3 regions of the Kitasatospora sp. NPDC101157 genome follow, and region 2 is predicted to be linked to each of the others. Evidence: predicted binding sites of a transcription regulator. Region 2 holds the regulator's gene; each other region holds the start of a gene.

What was found. The regulator HrcA, encoded in region 2, represses chaperone genes, less so after heat shock. The targets are predictions, from matches to a motif close to TTNGCACTCNGNNNNNCNGAGTGCNAA.
Region 1: ACIRVF_RS00910 (FmdB family zinc ribbon protein) is a predicted target of HrcA. The motif match lies at 1,273-1,299, and genes of this name have one in related genera.
Region 3: groL (chaperonin GroEL) is a predicted target of HrcA. The motif match lies at 2,038-2,064, and genes of this name have one in related genera.

The regions. Positions count from the first base shown of each region.
Region 1 is NZ_JBIWPL010000001.1:191,481-194,753, forward strand. Features, by position in the region: gene mscL (large conductance mechanosensitive channel protein MscL) at 1-303, opposite strand, end outside; gene ACIRVF_RS00905 (hypothetical protein) at 334-606, opposite strand; gene ACIRVF_RS00910 (FmdB family zinc ribbon protein) at 932-1,261, opposite strand; gene ACIRVF_RS00915 (MFS transporter) at 1,387-2,739, opposite strand; gene ACIRVF_RS00920 (potassium/proton antiporter) at 3,128-3,273, opposite strand, start outside.
Region 2 is NZ_JBIWPL010000004.1:429,099-432,371, reverse strand. Features, by position in the region: gene htpX (zinc metalloprotease HtpX) at 1-913, opposite strand, end outside; gene hrcA (heat-inducible transcriptional repressor HrcA) at 1,181-2,215, shown strand; gene dnaJ (molecular chaperone DnaJ) at 2,289-3,273, shown strand, end outside.
Region 3 is NZ_JBIWPL010000001.1:5,401-8,673, reverse strand. Features, by position in the region: gene ACIRVF_RS00040 (hypothetical protein) at 1-145, opposite strand, end outside; gene groL (chaperonin GroEL) at 259-1,881, opposite strand; gene ACIRVF_RS00030 (cold-shock protein) at 2,227-2,430, opposite strand; gene ACIRVF_RS00025 (MoaD/ThiS family protein) at 2,983-3,261, opposite strand.

The DNA of each region.
Region 1 (3,273 bases), on a different contig from region 2:
CGGCACGATCAGGACGAAGTAGACGACGGCGGCGGTGATCAGGAACTGCAGGGCGGCGCTGAGGACCGATCCCCACAGGATGAGGACGCCGGACGTGACCTCACCGGCGGCGCTCACCTCGCAGGGCCCCTTGAGGCAGGAACTGTAGGACGCCAGGTCCTTCGTCCCGAACGCACCGACGATCGGATTGATCACGCCCTTGACGAAGGCGTTGACGATGTTGGTGAAGGCCGCGCCGATGACCACGGCGACGGCGAGTTCGACGACATTTCCACGCAGCAGGAATTCCTTGAAGCCTTTCATGCCGCCTCGAACGACGAAGTCGTTCCGAGGTCACGGGTGGTCCTCCGGATTCCCGGATTGACAACCCGTACGGCCCACCGCGCCCTCCGGGGGCGGCGGCAGTCCGGCCCGCGCGGGCCCGAACGCCAGCGCCGCGGCCACCGCGAGCAGCACCAGCGCGGGCACCCCGGCCCGGCGCCGGACGGCCCGGCGCCAGCGGTGCCACCCGCCGCACCCCCGCCGGATCGGCGGGAAGCTCGGCACCTCCTGCCGCGGCGGCACGGTGGGCGCGGGCAGTGGAACGGACAGGCCCATGGTCGTCATCGGGGCACCTCCGGACTCGGTCGGTCGTCACGTGCGGTCGGTCGTCACGTGCGGTGGGACGCCGGGCGGTGGATCACCGCCCGGTGACCCACACGATGCGCGCTCGTGCCACCGCCGGAAAGCCGGTTCCCACAACCTGTGGACAACCCCGCCCCTGTGGACAACTTCGTACACTCACACGAGTGGGTCCGACCTTCGAGAATTGACGGAGATCCCCCACGCGGGCACCGCGGGACGCGAAAAGGCCCGCCGCCCCCGCGCGAAGCGGGGCCGACGGGCCTTCCCGTGAAGCCTCAGGAGCTCCCGGAACCTCCGGGAGCCGAGCTCAGCTCGCGGCCGGAGCCGGGCTGCTGGTCGAGCTGGAGGTGCTCGACGAGCCGGACGAACCCGAGGAGCCGGAAGCGCTCGACGAACCCGACGTCGACGACGACGTCGAGGAGCCGGCGGACGAACCCGCGCCCACCGAGCTGCTGGAGGACGAGCGGCTGTCGGTCCGGTAGAAGCCCGAGCCCTTGAACACGACGCCCACGGCCGAGAAGACCTTGCGGAGCCGTCCCTGGCAGTCGGGGCACGTGGTCAGCGCCTCGTCGGTGAACTTCTGCACCGCCTCCAGGCCGTTGCCGCACTCGGTGCACTGGTACTGGTACGTGGGCACTTGTCTTCCTCCTGGCACTCTCGCCTGATGAGTGCTAACGATGGTCAATGATGCGGTATTCCGTTGGATCAGTCCAGCGAATCCGGTGTGAGATGAGCCGGTACGGGCCGCGTCCGACCGATCGCTCAGCCCTTGGCCGCGCCGACCAGCTCTGCCGAGGCGGCGCGCTCGCCGGACCCCGCCACCACATGACCGCTCCTGACCGGCGCGACCAGCAGGTGCCGCATCGACACCAGCGCGACCAGCCCCAGACCGGCGCCGGCCAGCGGCACCAGGAACCCGGCGGACGGCCCGTGGGAGTCGATCAGCCGACCGGCCACCATCGAGCCGACGGCCAGGCCCAGGCCGATGGCACCGGTCAGCCAGGTGAAGGCCTCCGTCTTGGCGCCGTCCTCGACCAGGGTCTCGACCAAGGTGTAGCCGCTGATCAGGGTCGGGGCGATGGCCAGACCGCAGAACAGTCCGGCGATCGACAGCGTGACGAGGTCGGGCATCGCCCACAGCGTCGAGCAGCCCACCACCAGCAGGGCGTAGCTGATGACCATCCGGTGCCGGACGGCCCGACGCCAGGCGATGACGCCGTAGAGCACGCCGGCCACCATCGAGCCGCCGGCGAAGATCCCGTACACGGTGCCGGCGGCGCCGTGCTGGCCGACCGAGTCGGCGAAGGCGTTGACCGAGACCTGCATCCCGCCGAACACGGCACCCACCCCGAGGATCACGCCGGCCAGCAGCCGGACGCCCGGGGAGGCCAGCGCGGAGGCGCGCCGCGCGCCGGGCTGCGGGGCGGTCCGGGCCGGCGCGGTGCGGCGCCGGGCGGCGAAGACCAGGCCGCCGACGAAGGTCAGGGCGGCCTCGGTGATCAGCGCGGCGGACGGGTTGACCGAGGTGGCGATCTTGGCGGCCAGGATCGGGCCGATCACGAAGGTGAACTCGTCCGTCACCGATTCGAAGGCGAACGCGGTGCTCACCTTGGCCGCCGAGGAGGCGGAGGCGCCCTCGGCGCCGATGGTGGCGATCCAGCGGGCCCGGACCATCGCCCCGATCTGCGGAACGCTCGCGCCGGCCGGGACGGCGGCCAGGAGCAGGCACCAGACCGGCGCGTGCCCGAGGGCCAGCGCGATCAGCAGGCCGACCGAGGCGGCGTGCACCACCACGGTCGGGACCAGGACGGCGGCCTGCCCGTACCGGTCGGCGAGGCGCCCGGTCTGCGGGCCGATCAGTGCCTGGGCGACGGCGGCGATCGCCGTGACGGTGCCGGCGGTGCCGTACGAGCCGTAGGTGTTCTCGACGAGCATCAGGATGCCCATGCTGAGCATCGCGTAGGGCAGCCGTGCGACGAAGGCGGGGACCAGGAACGTCCAGGCGCCGGGCGTGCGCAGCAGCGCGCCGTAGCCGACCTTGGCCGGTGCTGTCGCGCTGTCGGGGGTGCCGGCCGCGGTGTCCGGAGCGGTGTCCGGGGTGGGGTCCGCGGCGATCTCGACCGTTCGGCGGGCCGTCACGGTCGGTCCTTCCTGCTGCCTGGTAGCGCGGCAGGGCATGGGGTGGCCCCGACGGCGCCGAGAGTCGTCCTCTCGCGCGTCGACCGGGGTAGATACCGGGCCGGCCGGGCCTGGTGGGCCGGGGCCGGACCGCGGCCGCCGAGCGGTCGCGCCAACTCTGCGTCAGGCAGATGCTGGGGGTGGTCTAACGGTAGTTATACGGCGTAGTCGAACCAGCATACAGTTACGCGCGTAGATTCCGCCAGATCACCCGTGCGCCACAGGTCACCCCTGCGCCACCGGCCCGACCCGCGGCCACCGGGCCACCCGTGCGCCACCGGCCCGGTCGGGCGGCCCCGGCCCCACCCGTCACCGCCCGGCCCCGTCACCGCCCGTTCAGCCACCCGGCCAGCTTGCCGCCCTTGTCCACGGCCCGCAGCCGCCGCTCCGCCGCCTCGCTCACCTCGTCCGTGGTGACCACCAGCAGTTCGTCCCCGCCGCGCAGCATCGTCGCCTTGTCCGGCACGAAGG
Region 2 (3,273 bases):
CGAGCTGCTCGGAGATCTTCGCCAGCTGGGCCAGTCGCTTCTCCAGCGTCGGGTGGGTGGAGAACAGCTGGGAGGCGGTCTCCCGGGCGCTCAGCGCGGGGGCGAAGTAGAAGGCGTTGTAGGGCTGGGAGCGGCGCAGGTCCTCGGTGGGGATGGCGGCGATCTGCCCGGTCACCTTGGTGAGGGCGGAGGCCAGGGCGCTGGGCCGGCCGGTGAGCTGGGCGGCGGCCCGGTCGGCGGCCAGCTCACGGTAGCGGGAGAGCAGCCGGGTGAGCAGGAAGCTGATGGCGTAGACGACCATCGACACCAGCGGGATGACCAGCGCCGCGATCGCCGCGTTCTGGTCGTTGCTGTTGCGGTTGCCGCCGATGAACCCGCCGTACATCGCGATCCGGGTGATCGCCCCGGCGAGCACCCCGAGGAAGCCGGCGATGGTCATCACCGCGACGTCCCGGTGGGCGACGTGCGACAGCTCGTGCGCCAGGACGCCCTCCAGCTCCTCCGGTTCGAGCCGGCGCAGCAGGCCGGTGGTGACGCAGACCACGGCGTTCTGCGGGTTGCGGCCGGTGGCGAAAGCGTTGGGCATGTCGTTGTCGGCGACCGCCACGCGGGGTTTGGGCATGTCGGCCAGGGCGCAGAGCCGGTCGATCGTGCCGTGCAGCTGGGGGAACTGCTCCTCGGTCACCGGCCGGGCGCCCATGGCCCGCTCGGTGATCTTGTCGCTGAACCAGAACTGGGCCACGAACAGCCCGCCCGAGATCAGCACGATCAGCGGCCAGGCCCCGCGCAGCAGCGCGATCAGCAGGCCCGTGAAACCGACGTACAGCAGCCCGATCACGAACATCGTCGCGACCATGCGGCCGGTCAGACCGCGGTCGGGTGCGAAACGGGTGTGCTGGCCCGAGCTCGACATCTCCTGCTCCTCCGTTCGCCGTCGCTTCCGATGCTGCCACCCGGACGGCCCCGGGGCACCACCCGCGCACGCGGAGTGTCGTGGCGGCCGTCCGGAACTGCGGGCAGGATCACCCCGGCCGGGCCGTTCCTGCGGTAGGACCCGGGCCGTACACTGGCAGGTACGGTTTTGGCACTCGCGTGTGCAGAGTGCCAAGGTCGGGGCCGTCCGAGGAGCGGCTCACAGCATCACAGACGGACAACGTGCGAAGACGGAGGTGCGTGCCCCATGGCCGGTGAGGTCCGCCAGCTGGACGACCGCAAGCTCGCCGTGCTGCGCGCGATCGTCCAGGACTACGTGGGCACCGAGGAGCCGGTGGGCTCCAAGGCCCTGGTGGAGCGGCACAACCTGGGAGTGTCCCCGGCCACGGTCCGCAACGACATGGCGGCGCTGGAGGAGGAGGGGTACATCCACCAGCCGCACACCAGCGCCGGGCGCATCCCCACCGACAAGGGCTACCGGCTGTTCGTCGACAGGCTCGCCGAGATCAAGCCGATGAGCTCTCCGGAGCGCCGGGCGATCCGGCACTTCCTGGACGGCGCCGTCGACCTGGACGACGTGGTCAGACGGACGGTGCGGCTGCTCGCCCAGCTGACCCGGCAGGTCGCCGTGGTGCAGTACCCCTCGCTCACCCGCTCCACCGTCCGGCACATCGAGCTGGTGGCGCTGGCCCCGGCGAAGGTGATGCTGGTGCTGATCACCAACACCGGCCGGGTCGAGCAGCGGATGATCGACTGCCCGGGCACGGTCGGCGAGACGGTGCTGGCGGACCTGCGGTCGCGGATCAACGCGCGGGCGGCCGGCCAGCGGCTGCCGGACGTCCCGGGCCTGCTGGAGGACCTGCCGGCGGCCTTCGAGCAGGCCGACCGGCCTACCGTCAGTACGGTCCTGGCGACGCTGTTCGAGGCGCTCGCCGAACAGAACGAGGAGCGGATCATGCTGGCCGGCACGGCCAACCTGACCCGCTTCGGGCACGACTTCCCGCTCACCATCCAGCCGGTGCTGGAGGCACTGGAGGAGCAGGTCGTCCTGCTCCGCCTCCTGGGTGAGACCACGGACGCCGCGATGACGGTCCGGATCGGGCGGGAGAACGCGTACGAAGGGCTGAATTCCACCTCGGTCGTTTCGGTCGGCTACGGTTCGGGCGACGAGAGCGTGGCCAAACTGGGTGTGATCGGTCCGACCCGGATGGACTACCCGGGCACAATGGGGGCGGTGCGAGCGGTGGCACGGTACGTGGGCCAGATCCTGGCCGAGTCGTAGCAAACAGCCGTCGCCGGATGTCCGGCGGCGGTGTCCAGTCGCACTACTACAGGCGGAACAAGCGGAGCATTTGGTGGCCACGGACTACTACGCGGTACTCGGCGTCCGACGGGATGCGGGGCAGGACGAGATCAAGAAGGCGTTCCGGCGCCTGGCACGCGAACTGCACCCGGACGTCAACCCGGACCCGAAGACGCAGGAGCGGTTCAAGGAGATCAACGCCGCCTACGAGGTGCTCTCCGACCCGCAGAAGCGCCAGGTCTACGACCTCGGCGGCGACCCGCTGTCTCCCGGCGGCGGCGGTGGCGCGGGCGGCTTCGGCGCCGGCGCGGCGGGCTTCGGCTTCTCCGACATCATGGACGCCTTCTTCGGCGCCGCGGCCGGCCAGCGCGGCCCGCGCTCGCGCACCCGCCGCGGCCAGGACGCCATGATCCGGCTGGAGATCACCCTGGAGGAGGCCGCCTTCGGCACCACCAAGGAACTCCAGGTCGACACCGCCGTCACCTGCACCACCTGCAACGGCGAGGGCGCGGCCCCCGGCACCTCCGCCCAGACCTGCGACATGTGCCGCGGCAAGGGCGAGGTCTCCCAGGTCACCCGGTCCTTCCTGGGCCAGGTCATGACCTCCCGTCCGTGCCCGCAGTGCCAGGGCTTCGGCACCGTCGTGCCGACCCCGTGCCCCGAGTGCGCCGGCGACGGCCGGGTGCGGGCCCGCCGCACCCTGACGGTCAAGATCCCGGCCGGTGTGGACAACGGCACCCGGATCCAGCTGGCCGGCGAGGGCGAGGTCGGCCCCGGCGGCGGCCCGGCCGGCGACCTGTACGTCGAGATCGCCGAGACCTCCCACAGCGTCTTCCAGCGGCGCGGGGACGACCTGCACTGCACCGTCACCATCCCGATGACGGCGGCCGCGCTCGGCACCCAGGTGCCGCTGCAGACCCTGGACGGGCTGGAGGAGGTCGACATCCGGCCCGGCACCCAGTCCGGCCAGTCGATCCCGCTGCACGGCCGGGGCATCACCCACCTGCGCGGGGGCGGCCGCGGCGACCTGATAGTGC
Region 3 (3,273 bases), on a different contig from region 2:
ACTGCTCCAGCCACCAGCGGCGGTGGGTGACGGCCTGCTCGACCAGCGAGACGACGGCGGCGTCCGCCACGTCCCGCGCGGTGAGGTCGGCCAGGATCAGTGCCCGCGCGTTGTGCAGGGCGGTCTCGATGTCGTCGGAAGCCATCCGCCCATCCTCTCGTGAAACCCCCGCGGCCCGGAAACGCCGCGTGGGCGGCCCCCCGAAGGGAGCCGCCCACGCGGACGAGGAGTCAACCGACCCGATCGGAACGATCAGGATCAGAAGTCCATGTCACCGCCCGGCATGCCGCCGCCGGCGGCCGCGGCGGCCTTCTCCGGCTTGTCGGCGATGACGGCCTCGGTGGTGAGGAACAGCGCCGCGATGGAGGCGGCGTTCTGCAGCGCGGAGCGGGTGACCTTGGCCGGGTCGATGATGCCCTCGGCGACCAGGTCGACGTACTCGTTGGTGGCGGCGTTCAGGCCGTGACCGGCGGGGAGGTTGCGCACCTTCTCCACCACGACGCCACCCTCCAGGCCGGCGTTGGTCGCGATCTGCTTGATCGGGGCCTCCAGCGCGACCTTGACGATGTTGGCACCGGTGGCCTCGTCGCCGTCCAGCTCCAGCTTGTCGAAGGCGACACCGGCCTGCAGCAGGGCGACGCCACCACCGGCGACGATGCCCTCCTCGACGGCGGCCTTGGCGTTGCGGACGGCGTCCTCGATGCGGTGCTTGCGCTCCTTGAGCTCCACCTCGGTGGCCGCGCCGGCCTTGATGACGGCCACGCCGCCGGCCAGCTTGGCGAGGCGCTCCTGGAGCTTCTCGCGGTCGTAGTCCGAGTCGCTGTTCTCGATCTCGGCGCGGATCTGGTTCACGCGGCCCGCGACCTGCTCGCTGTCGCCGCCACCGTCGACGATGGTGGTCTCGTCCTTGGTGATGACCACCTTGCGGGCGGTGCCCAGCAGGTCGATGCCGGCGTTCTCCAGCTTGAGGCCGACCTCCTCGGAGATGACCGTGCCACCGGTGAGGATGGCGATGTCGCCGAGCATGGCCTTGCGGCGGTCGCCGAAGCCCGGGGCCTTGACGGCGACGGACTTGAAGGTGCCGCGGATCTTGTTCACGACCAGGGTCGACAGGGCCTCGCCCTCGACGTCCTCGGCGATGATGACGAGCGGCTTGCCGCTCTGCATGACCTTCTCCAGCAGCGGGAGCAGGTCCTTGACCGAGCCGATCTTGGAGTTGGCGATGAGGATGTACGGGTCCTCGAAGGTCGCCTCCATGCGCTCCAGGTCGGTGGCGAAGTAGGCGGAGATGTAGCCCTTGTCGAAGCGCATGCCCTCGGTGAGCTCAAGCTCCAGGCCGAAGGTGTTGCTCTCCTCGACGGTGATGACGCCTTCCTTGCCGACCTTGTCCATGGCCTCGGCGATCAGCTCGCCGATCTGGGTGTCGGCGGCGGAGATGGAGGCGGTGGAGGCGATCTGCTCCTTGGTCTCCACGTCCTTGGCCTGGGCCAGCAGCTGGTCCGAGACGGCGGCGACGGCCTTCTCGATGCCGCGCTTCAGGGCCATCGGGTTGGCGCCGGCGGCGACGTTGCGCAGACCCTCGCGAACCAGGGCCTGGGCGAGCACGGTGGCGGTGGTGGTGCCGTCACCCGCGACGTCGTCCGTCTTCTTGGCGACCTCCTTGACGAGCTCCGCGCCGATCTTCTCGTACGGGTCTTCGAGCTCGATCTCCTTGGCGATGGAGACACCGTCGTTGGTGATCGTGGGGGCGCCCCACTTCTTCTCCAGCACGACGTTGCGACCCTTGGGGCCGAGCGTGACCTTCACTGCGTCGGCGAGCTGGTTCATGCCACGCTCAAGGCCGCGGCGAGCTTCCTCATCAAAGGCGATGATCTTGGCCATCAGAAGTGGTCCTCCGGGACACGGTCGACTGCTCGGACCAAGGGGTGCCCGCGACGGACGGCCCTGGTGCGCGGAGGTCCATTCCCCTGCCGCTCCCGGGGGCCTCACCGACCCGGTCCGCTGTCACTCTCACACTGTGAGTGCTAACGCCAATGATTAGCACTCCGGGTGGTCGAGTGCAAGCCCAATCGGCAACCCGCGAGCCGTCGTCCGGGCCCGCACCGACTCCGGCGCGAACTCCCGCGGGAACGCGAACGGGCCCGTACGACGCGTGTCGTACGGGCCCGTCGAGAAGCGAGTGGTCACCAGCCGAGGGCCGCGCCGAGCTCCTAGATTCGGAAGGTGTCAGACCGCCGCGCGGACCATGTCCGCCTGCGGGCCCTTCTGTCCCTGGGAGATCTCGAACTCGACCCGCTGGCCCTCCTCGAGGGTGCGGTAGCCGTCCATCTGGATCGCGCTGTAGTGGACGAAGACGTCCGCACCACCGTCGACCGCGATGAAGCCGTAGCCCTTCTCCGCGTTGAACCACTTGACGGTGCCCTGAGCCATTCCGAACTCCCCTAGTGCTGTGCTGGCCCTTCACGGTCCCGCAGGTCGCGGTCCCGGGTCTGGTTTGGAGGCCGGCCCGGGGAACCCCCCCTGGGCGCAGCCGTGCGCGCCGCAATCCTCCGCACGGGAACACCGGACGGCTTCCGTGAGCGGGTGATTACGTCGACCGCCGCTGAATGTATCCGGATCGACGCCCTCTGCAACAGGGTCAACCGCCGGGAATTCCGCAGCCCCGTCAAGAGACAACACCGAACAAATCGGGAGGAACTCGGCATTCCGCGCCGGACATAGCGGACGAATTACCCAAATGCCCGCAGGAATTCTGACATCTGCCTGACATGTTTGACGGGCCGGTCCCAGCGTCCGGACGCCCTCGGGCGAAGTGCCCCGCGAACCGGGAGGGGACGCCCTGTTCCCAGTCGAGCCACACTCTACTCCGACTGGACCCGGAATATTCCCGCCGAAATGCAAGCGACCGCCCGCGCGTACGGAGAGTGGAATTCCGTACGCGCGGGCGGCCGCGGAGCGGGCCGGAAGGGGCCTTGGAACGGCTCAGCAGCCGCCGGCCACCGCCGGAATGATCGAGACGCTCGCGCCGTCCTTGATCTCGGTCGCCAGGCCCTCGGCGAACCGCACGTCGTCGTCGTTCACGTACACGTTCACGAAGCGGCGCAGCTTGCCGGTGTCGTCCAGGATGCGGGCGGAGATGCCCGCGTGGTTCCGCTCCAGGTCGGCGATGACCTCCGCCAGGGTGGCGCCCTCGGCGGTCACCTCGGCGGCGCCGCCGGTGTAGGTGCGCAGGATGGTGGGGATGCGGACGTTGGCGCTCATGGCTCTCCTAGC